Regions from separate parts of the Synechococcus sp. BMK-MC-1 genome, predicted to be linked through region 1. Evidence: predicted binding sites of a transcription regulator. Region 1 holds the regulator's gene; the other holds the start of a gene.
The links. Region 1 encodes HrcA, which represses chaperone genes, less so after heat shock. Its sites were predicted from a motif close to TTAGCACTCNNNNNNNNNGAGTGCTAA; they were not measured.
Positions count from the first base shown of each region.

Region 2: a site for HrcA is predicted at 3,857-3,883, ahead of groES (co-chaperone GroES). Genes of this name have one in related genera too.

Region 1 covers NZ_CP047939.1:2,353,768-2,358,863, forward strand. The annotation lists gene SynBMKMC1_RS13255 (DUF3352 domain-containing protein) at 1-936, opposite strand, end outside; gene SynBMKMC1_RS13260 (rhodanese-like domain-containing protein) at 935-1,285, shown strand; gene hrcA (heat-inducible transcriptional repressor HrcA) at 1,380-2,375, shown strand; gene SynBMKMC1_RS13270 (YeeE/YedE thiosulfate transporter family protein) at 2,356-3,183, opposite strand; gene trpB (tryptophan synthase subunit beta) at 3,191-4,441, opposite strand; gene SynBMKMC1_RS13280 (class I SAM-dependent methyltransferase) at 4,480-5,096, opposite strand, start outside.
Region 2 covers NZ_CP047939.1:2,057,525-2,062,620, forward strand. The annotation lists gene gpmI (2,3-bisphosphoglycerate-independent phosphoglycerate mutase) at 1-1,210, shown strand, start outside; gene secG (preprotein translocase subunit SecG) at 1,235-1,465, shown strand; gene SynBMKMC1_RS11720 (MscL family protein) at 1,466-1,840, opposite strand; gene groL (chaperonin GroEL) at 1,806-3,440, opposite strand; gene groES (co-chaperone GroES) at 3,494-3,805, opposite strand; gene atpD (F0F1 ATP synthase subunit beta) at 4,022-5,096, shown strand, end outside.

The DNA of each region.
Region 1 (5,096 bases):
ACGAACCAGCGCCTTCAGGTCGAGATCCGTGCCCTGGGTTGCGAGGCCAGCGACCAAACCGGTGAGGTCACCACGGTTGGCGATCACGGCGGGGACGCCAAGCCAACGCTGCATGGCAGCTGGACTGGCTGTGAGAAACGCCACCCCAGAACCGAGAGATCTCAAATCATTGGCAAGACCTTCATCGCCTTGGAGCTGCAAACTCTCCAACTGCGACACATCGAGGGCCTGCTCCAGTACCCCACGGCCTGAAGCCAGGAGCAGAAGGTCATCATCGATCAGTGCCGTGGCGATCGGCTGGGGGTCGCGCCCCAACAAGGCACCTCGACCACTAATCACACCCATGCCCCGATAGCGGGTGATCTGCAAATCAGTCCCGGCCAGGCTGCGGGTCTGCCAGAACCGCTGCAGGAAACGTCTCGCCCCGTCGTCGTCCTGACTGGACAGAGCCAGAACCCACCCCAAAGCGCCCGGATCACCGGCGTTGGCGGTGCTGTCATCCAACACGGCCAAACTCACCTGCGGGCCGATCCAGTCCCGCAGTTCGTCGTTGAAATTCAGGCCTGCCAGAGCGAACGCGCCATCACGGAGCTGGCGGGTGCTTTCACTCACGGCCTCTCGCTGACGCACCGGGGCAACAGCTCGGGCATAGGCCGGGATGCGCGACGGATCCACCAGCCAATTGAAGGTGAGCTCAGCATCGCGGGGCATGAATCGCGCCGCTCGGGTGAGCTCCAACGGGCGATCCACAATCCGTAGCGGGCTCTGTCTGGCCATTGCCCACCACACCCCGAGGGCCAGGGTGAGGAGCACCATGGCCGATGCGACCAGAGCTAGCAGGAACGAACGCCCCTTCATGAACAAGCGGTGAAGGACATCATGGTCATCTTCATGCATCCAGGATGCATGGCCAGCCCAGAGCCAGACTGATGCCATGAACCAACGCACGCCTCAACCCCTGACCGCCGCGGAGCTGGCGGCCTGGCTGAAGAAGGAGCCTGCGTTGACCCTGGTCGATGTTCGTGAACACAGAGAACTGACAATCGCTGCCTTTCCCTACCCAGTGGAGCATCTGCCGTTAAGTGAGGCGGCGCAATGGATGGATGCCATCGACCAGCGGCTGCCCGCATCCCAAGCCGTGGTTGTGCTTTGCCATGCAGGGGTGCGCAGCTGGAACTTCGGATGCTGGCTGCTGGAACGCAATCCCGCGCAGGAGGTTTGGAATCTCGAGGGTGGCATTGATGCCTGGAGCCTGGCCGTGGATTCCTCCGTGCCGCGCTACTGAGCGCCATCCCTGCCTGAACCAACCGTCGGCTTCGTGACGGTCACGCTCGAATCCAAGGAATCATTCGTACGATCGCTGCATCTCATTAGCTGCTGTGGAGCTCCTGCCCCGACGCCAACAGGAAGTGCTGCAGGCCACGGTCCATCACTACGTGGACACGATTGAACCGGTAGGCAGCAAAACCCTCGTTCAGCGTTTCGGGCTTCAGGCGAGCTCAGCCACGGTGCGTTCGGCGATGGGAGCTCTGGAGCAAAAAGGCCTGCTGGTGCAGCCCCATCCATCCGCCGGTCGAATTCCCAGTCCAAGGGGGTACCGCCACTACGTGGACTGCTTGCTGCCCAAGCCTGGAGCCGCAGTTCACCACCTTGAGCAGGAACTCACCCAACTGAGCTTGCGCTGGGCTGCACTCGATGATCTCCTGCAGCAGCTGACACGGCGCTTAACCGATTTCACAGGGTTGATGAGCTTGATCACCCTGCCGCAACCGTCAGAGCAACGGCTGCACGCGATTCGCCTGGTCCCCACGGATGAAAGGCTTTTGGTGATGCTGGTGGCTGATTCCAGCCAAACCCATCACCTCAATCTGCGTTTGCCTCATGGCAGTGTCCATCAGGTGGCGGCCCTTGAGCGCTGGACTGATGATCAACTGCATCAGTCCGGACAGATCAGCTGGGAGTCGTTACCGCAGCAGCTGCAAACCTGTGGACAGGCACTGAGGGAAGCCCTTCACAACGAAGAAGGTCGATTCATCAGCCCAAGTGATCAGAGCGCTCACGTTCATGGCGTGTCCAGACTGGTGGCACAACCGGAGTTCAGCGACAGCACCAAGGTGGCCCCGCTCCTCGATCTGATGGATTGCAACCCCGCCGCCTTCATCCCCAGCGGTCCCGGTCATGATGACTGGGTTTGGATCGGCGGAGAGCATCCCCATACGGCTCTGAGCGACTGTTCTGTGATCCAATCGAGTTATCGGGATGGACAAGGAGGTGTGGGGCAAGTGGCTCTTGTGGGCCCAATGCGCATGGCTTACGCCACGGCACGTGCTGCCGTTCAATGTGTTGCGAAACACCTCAACCATCTCTTGAGCTGATCAGCGACAGCCAGATCCCCAGCATCATCGCTGGAAGTGCCAACCAGGCGTGGGGTGATCCGCCCGGTAAATAGCGAAACAACTGGCTGTCATTTCCCCCGAGCGCAAGCACGGATCCCATCGCCATCAGGATCCCCCAGCCCAGGCGCGGCAGGTCACACCATGAGGCAGGCCTCCAGTGGAAGCGGTCCCGGATCCAGGCCTCTAAAGCCATCCCCAACAGCAACACAATGCCAAACAGTTCAGAGGTCGCGACTGTCCGCGGGCTGGCAACCCAAATGGACCGTGTCATCTGATCAGGAGCGATCGGCCCGCGTCGAAGACGCTGCGGAGGAGGAGACAGGGGCATCCGCAGAGACCAGAGCGCCAGCACAATCAGCAACGCGGTCACCGTGGCAATCCGCAGCGGCGAAGCCTGCAAAGCCTCCACAGGCTGGACAAACCCACTCAAGCAGAATCCCAAAATCCAACCCAGGGCCGTCAGCCAGGCCCTGCAGTCGCCACGCGTGAGTTGAAGACTGGACCCTAAAAAACAACCCTGATTGCGCGCTGACGCAAAGCCAAAGAGCAGTCCACCTGCTGGAACCCACCAGTACAGAGGAAGTTGTGGGGGCTGTAGTTCGCCCAATGCAGTGAAAACCAGCAGAACCACAGCGATGGCTGTGGTGATGACCAGCACGATCTGGGCCTTGCGCCACTCCCCTCGCAAGCATCCCACCACTGAGGACACCATGCAGACATCCACTCGGCTGAGCAGCATCCCGGCCAGCAGAAGCAACACCGGAATGAGCGCCAGAGGCAGATGCATCCGTCAATCAGAGGGCATCTCCGAGACGCTCTGCCACGGTGTTGACATCCTTGTCGCCTCGACCTGAACAATTGAGAACCACTTCCGTTCCTGCGGGGAGTGTGGGGCAAAGCGTTTCCAGCCAGGCGAAGGCATGGGCCGTTTCCAGAGCAGGAATAATCCCTTCCAGCCGACTCACCAGCTGCAGGGCTTCCAGCGCCTCGGCATCGGTGACAGCACCATATTCAGCTCGCCCGATCTCACGCAGGTAGCTGTGCTCAGGGCCGACACCTGGATAATCCAGACCGGCACTGATGGAATGCGCTTCCTGGACCTGACCGTCCTGGTCTTGCAGGAGGAGACTCATCGCTCCGTGCAGCACGCCCACCCGTCCTTCGGTGATGGTGGCGGCATGACGTCCGGTTGCGACGCCGTCACCAGCGGCTTCCACACCAATCAGACGCACATCGGTGCACTCAACAAAGGGGTGGAACAGACCCATCGCATTCGATCCCCCACCGACGCAGGCCATCAACACGTCGGGCAGACGCCCAAACGCCTCCCGGCACTGCTGCCGGGTTTCCTGACCGATCACCGCGTGAAAATCACGCACCAGCATGGGATAAGGATGGGGACCCGCCACAGATCCAAGGATGTAGTGCGTGGTCTCCACATTGGTGACCCAGTCACGGATCGCCTCACTGGTGGCGTCTTTGAGGGTTGCGGTCCCTGCCGTCACCGGGTGAACGGTGGCACCGAGGAGGCGCATCCGGAACACGTTCAAAGCCTGTCGGCGCATGTCTTCAGCGCCCATGTACACCACACACTCCAGGCCGAAGCGGGCACAAACCGTGGCGGTGGCCACACCATGCTGGCCAGCACCGGTTTCGGCGATCACCCGCTTCTTTCCCATCCGCAGAGCCAGAAGGGCCTGCCCAAGAGCGTTATTGATCTTGTGGGCACCGGTGTGATTCAAGTCTTCCCGCTTCAGCCAGATGCGGGGACCACCGTCGGCACGGCGGTAGTGCTCCGTGAGCCGTTCCGCTTCGTAAAGCGGTGTAGCCCGGCCGACGTAGCTCTTCAGCAGCCGATTGAGTTCCGCGGTGAACGCAGGATCTTTCCAGGCCTGAGCAGCCGCTTGCTCCAGCTCGGCCAATGCCGGCATCAGTGTTTCTGGGACGTACTGACCGCCGTAACGACCAAAACGGCCAGCAGCCGCTGGACGCGAACTGACGGCGAGATCGGAGGCAGAGGGTTGCGAGGGCAAGGTGCTAGTCACGAAGCAATGGACCGCACGCGCGACCCTTGAGCGTTGACTCAGCGTAAGCAGGCGATCACGCGATGCCGTGGATCACAGGACTGGATCCGCAGATCCCTGAAACCAGCGGATTGCAGCGCTTCAGCCATATCGAGGCGGAAGTACTGCTCGATGTAGGGCTCCGTGCTCTTCAGCAACGTGGCCACGGCGGCAGGCAAACGCTGCAGCACCGACGACGCCGGATCTTGATCCACCATCAGCAAGGCTCCCCCAGGCCGAAGCAACCGGAACGCCTCCGCGAGCACGGCATGGGTGGCGCTCTGAGGCAGCTCATGACACACAAACTGAAGGCTGATCAGGTCGTACGACGCCGCTGCCAGCCCTGTGTTTTCCGCTGCGGCATGCACCCAACCATCCACCAATCCCTCGTGATCGCGCACGCTGGCGACAGCGAGCATCTCGGGGGAAAGATCCAAACCGTGAATGCGCAGAGGTGACTCCTGTCGCCTCTCGGCACGCAAGCGCAGCCAGCGACTTAGATGCTGGGTGCTGACGCCCACGGAACACCCCAGATCCAGTGCCTGCTGCACCGAGGTGGTCAGCAGGGGCTCCACCACCTGATGAATGGCATCGCGCAGACGGGTCTGGGCGATCAGAGGGGTGAGGGTCTCCTCAG
Region 2 (5,096 bases), 300 kb from region 1:
TCACATCTGCGGTCTACTGCGCTGGGCTGCTGAAGAAGGGATCGAATCCGTGGCCATTCACGCGATCACCGATGGGCGTGACACACCCACCCAGAGTGCACCGCGCTACGTGCACACCATCGAAGGCACCATCCATTCCTGCGGTGTGGGCGAGATCGCCAGCCTGTGCGGCCGCTACTGGGCCATGGACCGCGACCAGCGCTGGGAACGCACCGCACGCGCTTACGCGCTGCTGACAGATCCTGACCATCCCTGCAGCAACAGCGACGCTTCAGCCGTTCTCGAAGCGAGCTACGCCGCGGGAACCACCGATGAATTTCTGGAGCCCACGCGCCTGAGCAGCAGCCATCTTCAAGACGGTGACGCCCTGCTCATGTTCAATTTCCGTCCCGACCGCGCGCGTCAGATCATTCAGAGCCTCACCCTGGATGCATTCGATGGTTTTGAGCGTCCGCACCATCCCAAATTGGATGTTGTCACCTTCACGCAATACGAAAGCGGACTGCCCGTGGAGGTGGCCTTCCCTCCCGAATCCCTCGACGACCTCCTCGGCCAGGTGGTGGCTGCTGAAGGATTGAAGCAATACCGCACAGCGGAAACCGAGAAATATCCTCATGTGACCTATTTCATGAACGGCGGCATCGAGCAGCCCCTCGATGGAGAAGACCGGCATCTGGTGCCCTCTCCCCGGGTGGCCACCTATGACCAGGCCCCGGCCATGGCCGCCGACACGCTCACCGACAGCTGCATCGCCGCCATCGAACAGGGGATTTATTCCCTTGTCGTGATCAATTACGCCAATCCGGACATGGTGGGGCACACGGGAGTGATGCAAGCCGCCACCGAAGCGATCCAAACCGTGGACCAGTGCATCGGTCGCCTGCTCGATGCCGTCGGACGCATGGGCGGCACCTTGATGATCACTGCCGACCACGGCAACGCTGAGTGCATGCGCGGTGCCGATGGTGAGGCCTGGACAGCACACACCACCAATCCCGTGCCTGTGATTCTTGTCGAGGGTGAGAGGCGCAAGCTGGTGGGCATGGGCAATGCGCTGCGCTTGCGCGACGAAGGTGGTCTTGCGGACATCGCCCCAACACTGCTGCAGCTGCTGGGCCTCGACAAACCTGCAGCCATGACCGGTCAAAGCTTGATTGAAGCTATTGACACGCCAGCGCCGTCCAGCGCCAAGTTGCCCCAGCCAGTCTGACCCGACCCGCCATAGGATCAGCTGATGATTACAACAGTTCTCTCCTGGATCTGGATCGGCAGCGGCCTGCTGCTCATTCTGTTTGTCCTCCTCCACAGCCCAAAGGGCGATGGCATGGGAGGTCTTGCCGCCAGTGGCAGTTCAACGTTCACCAGCTCCAGCAGCGCTGAGGCAACCCTGAACCGCATCACGTGGACCACGTTGGCGGTGTTTCTCACGCTTGCGATCATCCTCAGCGCTGGCTGGCTGAAGTAATCAATCGCCTGGGTTGCCCTGTTTGGCGTTAGCCGACTCTTTGAAGGTGGACATTCCACTTTCAAGGGTTCGCTGTGAGCGGTTGATCGCCTTGATGATGAAGAACAGGGCCCAACCCACGATCAGAGAGTTGAGGATCACATCGAAGATTTTTCCAATTGCCAAGTCCCCGCCGAAGTAAGGGATGACAAGGTTTTGCCAGTTCCCTCCCCGCACCAAAGGGTTGAGGAGAGGCATCAACAGATCCTTACTGATGGCATCCACAAAAAGACCCCCGCCGTAGCAGGGGTCTTGATGTTGAACAGGGTTGATTGCGCTTGACGCGACTGATCGGTGTCGATCAGTAGTCGAAGTCGCCGCCTCCCATGCCGCCACCGGCCGGTGCTGCTTCCTTCTTCTCAGGAAGATCCGCCACGATGCACTCGGTGGTGAGCACCATGCCGGCAATGGATGCCGCGTTCTGCAGACCGGAACGGGTCACCTTGGCGGGATCGACGATGCCGGCAGCGAGCATGTCGACATAGTCGCCATTGGCAGCGTTGTAGCCCTCGTTGAAGGACTTGGCCTTCACGTTTTCGGCCACAACAGCACCGTTGACTCCGGCGTTCTCTGCGATGCGCATCAGAGGAGCGGTCAGAGCCGCGGCCACGATGTTGGCACCGATCAGTTCCTCACCGCTGAGCGTGGAGGCAGCCCACTGCTCAAGGGCGGGGGCCAGATGAGCCAGGGTGGTGCCGCCACCGGGGACGATGCCCTCCTCAACCGCAGCCTTGGTGGCATTGATGGCGTCCTCGAGACGAAGCTTCTTGTCCTTCATCTCGGTTTCGGTGGCTGCACCCACCTTCACCACAGCGACACCGCCGGCCAGCTTGGCCAGACGCTCCTGCAGTTTCTCTTTGTCATAGGTGGACTCGGTTTCGTCCATCTGCTTCTTGATCTGCTCGCAGCGCGCCTGCACAGCCACCTCATTGCCCTCGGCAACGATCGTGGTGGTGTCCTTGTTGATCGTCACGCGGCGGGCGGTGCCCAGCATTTCGATCTTGGCGTTTTCGAGCTTGAGGCCGGCGTCCTCAGTGATCAGCTGACCGTTGGTCAGCACAGCCATGTCTTCGAGCATGGCCTTGCGGCGATCGCCGAAGCCAGGGGCCTTCACGGCCGCCACGTTCAGCACACCGCGCAGACGGTTCACCACCAGGGTTGCCAGAGCTTCTTTCTCGATGTCCTCAGCGATGATCAGCAGAGGCTTGCCGGTGCGGGCAATCTGCTCCAGCACAGGAACGAGATCCTGCACCAGGCCGATTTTCTTGTCGGTGAGCAGGATGTAGGGCTCATCCAGCACCGCTTCCATCCGCTCGGTGTCGGTGGCGAAGTAAGGGGAGATGTAGCCCTTGTCGAAACGCATGCCTTCGGTGACCTCCAGTTCGGTGGTCATCGACTTGCCCTCTTCCAGGGAGATCACGCCTTCCTTGCCGACCTTGTCCATGGCGTCGGCGATCATCCGACCCACTTCCTCGTCGTTGCCGGCGGAGATGGTTCCCACCTGAGCGATGGCGTTGCTGTCGCTGATCGGGTTGGCCTTGTCCTTGATTTCAGCAACAAGGAAATCCGAAGCCTTGTCGATGCCCTTCTTGAGGGTGATGGCATTGGCGCCAGCAGCCACGTTGCGCAGACCCGCCTTCACCATGGCGTGGGCCAGAACAGTGGCGGTTGTGGTGCCGTCACCGGCGGCATCGTTGGTTTTGGAAGCAGCCTGACGAATCAGGGCAACACCCGTGTTCTCAATGTGATCCTCGAGCTCGATCTCTTTGGCGATGGTGACACCGTCATTGATGATCTGCGGGGCGCCGAACTTCTTTTCCAGCACCACGTTGCGACCCTTGGGGCCGAGGGTGACGGCAACGGATTCCGCAAGGATGTCGATGCCTTTCTCGAGAGCGCGGCGGGCGTTCTCGTTGTAAATGATGCGCTTAGCCATGGGAGGCGATGGTTCGTAGGGACTAGAAGATGGTCAGCCGAAGCTGTGCTGTCTCAGTTGACGACAGCCAGGATGTCCTTCTCGGACAGGAGCACGTACTCGTCACTGCCGAGCTTGATATCGGTTCCGGCGTACTTGCTGTAGAGAACCTTGTCGCCTACGCCGACTTCAGGAGCCTGACGGGAGCCGTCTTCGTTGGCTTTGCCGGGGCCGACCTGAACCACCTCACCCACCTGGGGCTTTTCCTTGGCGGTGTCGGGAAGAAGGATGCCGCCAGCGGTCTTTTCCTCGGATTCGGAAACCTTGACGAACACGCGATCGCCGAGGGGCTTGACGGTGGAGACGCTGAGAGAAACAGCTGCCATGGGGACTTGCAGGAGCAGGGACAGGGCGCCGAAGCGCGACAGCGACCCGAGCTGGCACTCAAGGTCACCGACTGCCAACTTATGTGCGCTCATCACCCATCGACCATGGATTCGGCGTGCGGGTGACCGAACCCTTTGGCCCCGCTCAAGGCGGTGGTATCGTTGCGCCGCTCGAGAAGGGTGCGCACGTCGCGTCCCTCACACACCTCCTTTCCTATGGCCGCTGCTGCTCCCGCCTCCGCCGGTACCAAGGGCGTTGTTCGCCAAGTTATTGGCCCGGTTCTGGACGTGGAATTTCCAGCCGGCAAGCTGCCCAAGATTCTCAATGCGCTCCGGATCGAGGGAACTAACACGGCGGGACAGCCGGTAGCCCTCACCGCAGAAGTGCAGCAGCTGCTGGGTGACCATCGCGTTCGTGCCGTGGCCATGAGTGGCACTGACGGCCTCGTCCGCGGCATGGAAGCGCTCGATACAGGCGCTCCGATCAGCGTTCCCGTGGGTGAAGCAACCCTCGGCCGAATCTTCAACGTTCTCGGCGAGCCCGTCGACGAACAGGGCCCTGTGAACGCTTCGGCAACGGCACCCATTCACCGTTCAGCCCCCAAACTCACCGAACTGGAAACCAAGCCCAAGGTTTTCGAAACCGGTATCAAGGTGATCGACCTTCTCGCCCCCTATCGCCAAGGCGGAAAAGTCGGCCTCTTCGGAGGTGCCGGTGTGGGCAAAACCGTTCTGATTCAGGAACTCATCAACAACATCGCCAAGGAGCACGGTGGCGTGTCCGTGTTCGGTGGCGTGGGTGAGCGCACCCGCGAAGGCAACGACCTCTACGAGGAGTTCAAGGATTCCGGCGTGATCAATGCCGAAGACCTCTCCAAGTCGAAGGTGGCCCTTTGCTACGGCCAGATGAATGAGCCCCCCGGCGCCCGCATGCGCGTGGGTCTCTCCGCTCTCACCATGGCTGAGCACTTCCGTGATGTGAACAAGCAGGACGTGCTCCTGTTCGTCGACAACATCTTCCGCTTCGTGCAGGCCGGCTCTGAGGTGTCCGCTCTCCTGGGCCGCATGCCGTCCGCCGTGGGTTACCAGCCCACCCTGGGCACCGACGTGGGTGAGCTTCAGGAGCGCATCACGTCCACTCTGGAAGGGTCCATCACCTCCATTCAGGCCGTTTACGTTCCCGCTGACGACCTCACTGACCCGGCTCCTGCGACCACCTTTGCTCACCTCGACGCCACCACCGTGCTGAGCCGCGGCCTGGCCTCCAAGGGCATCTATCCCGCTGTGGATC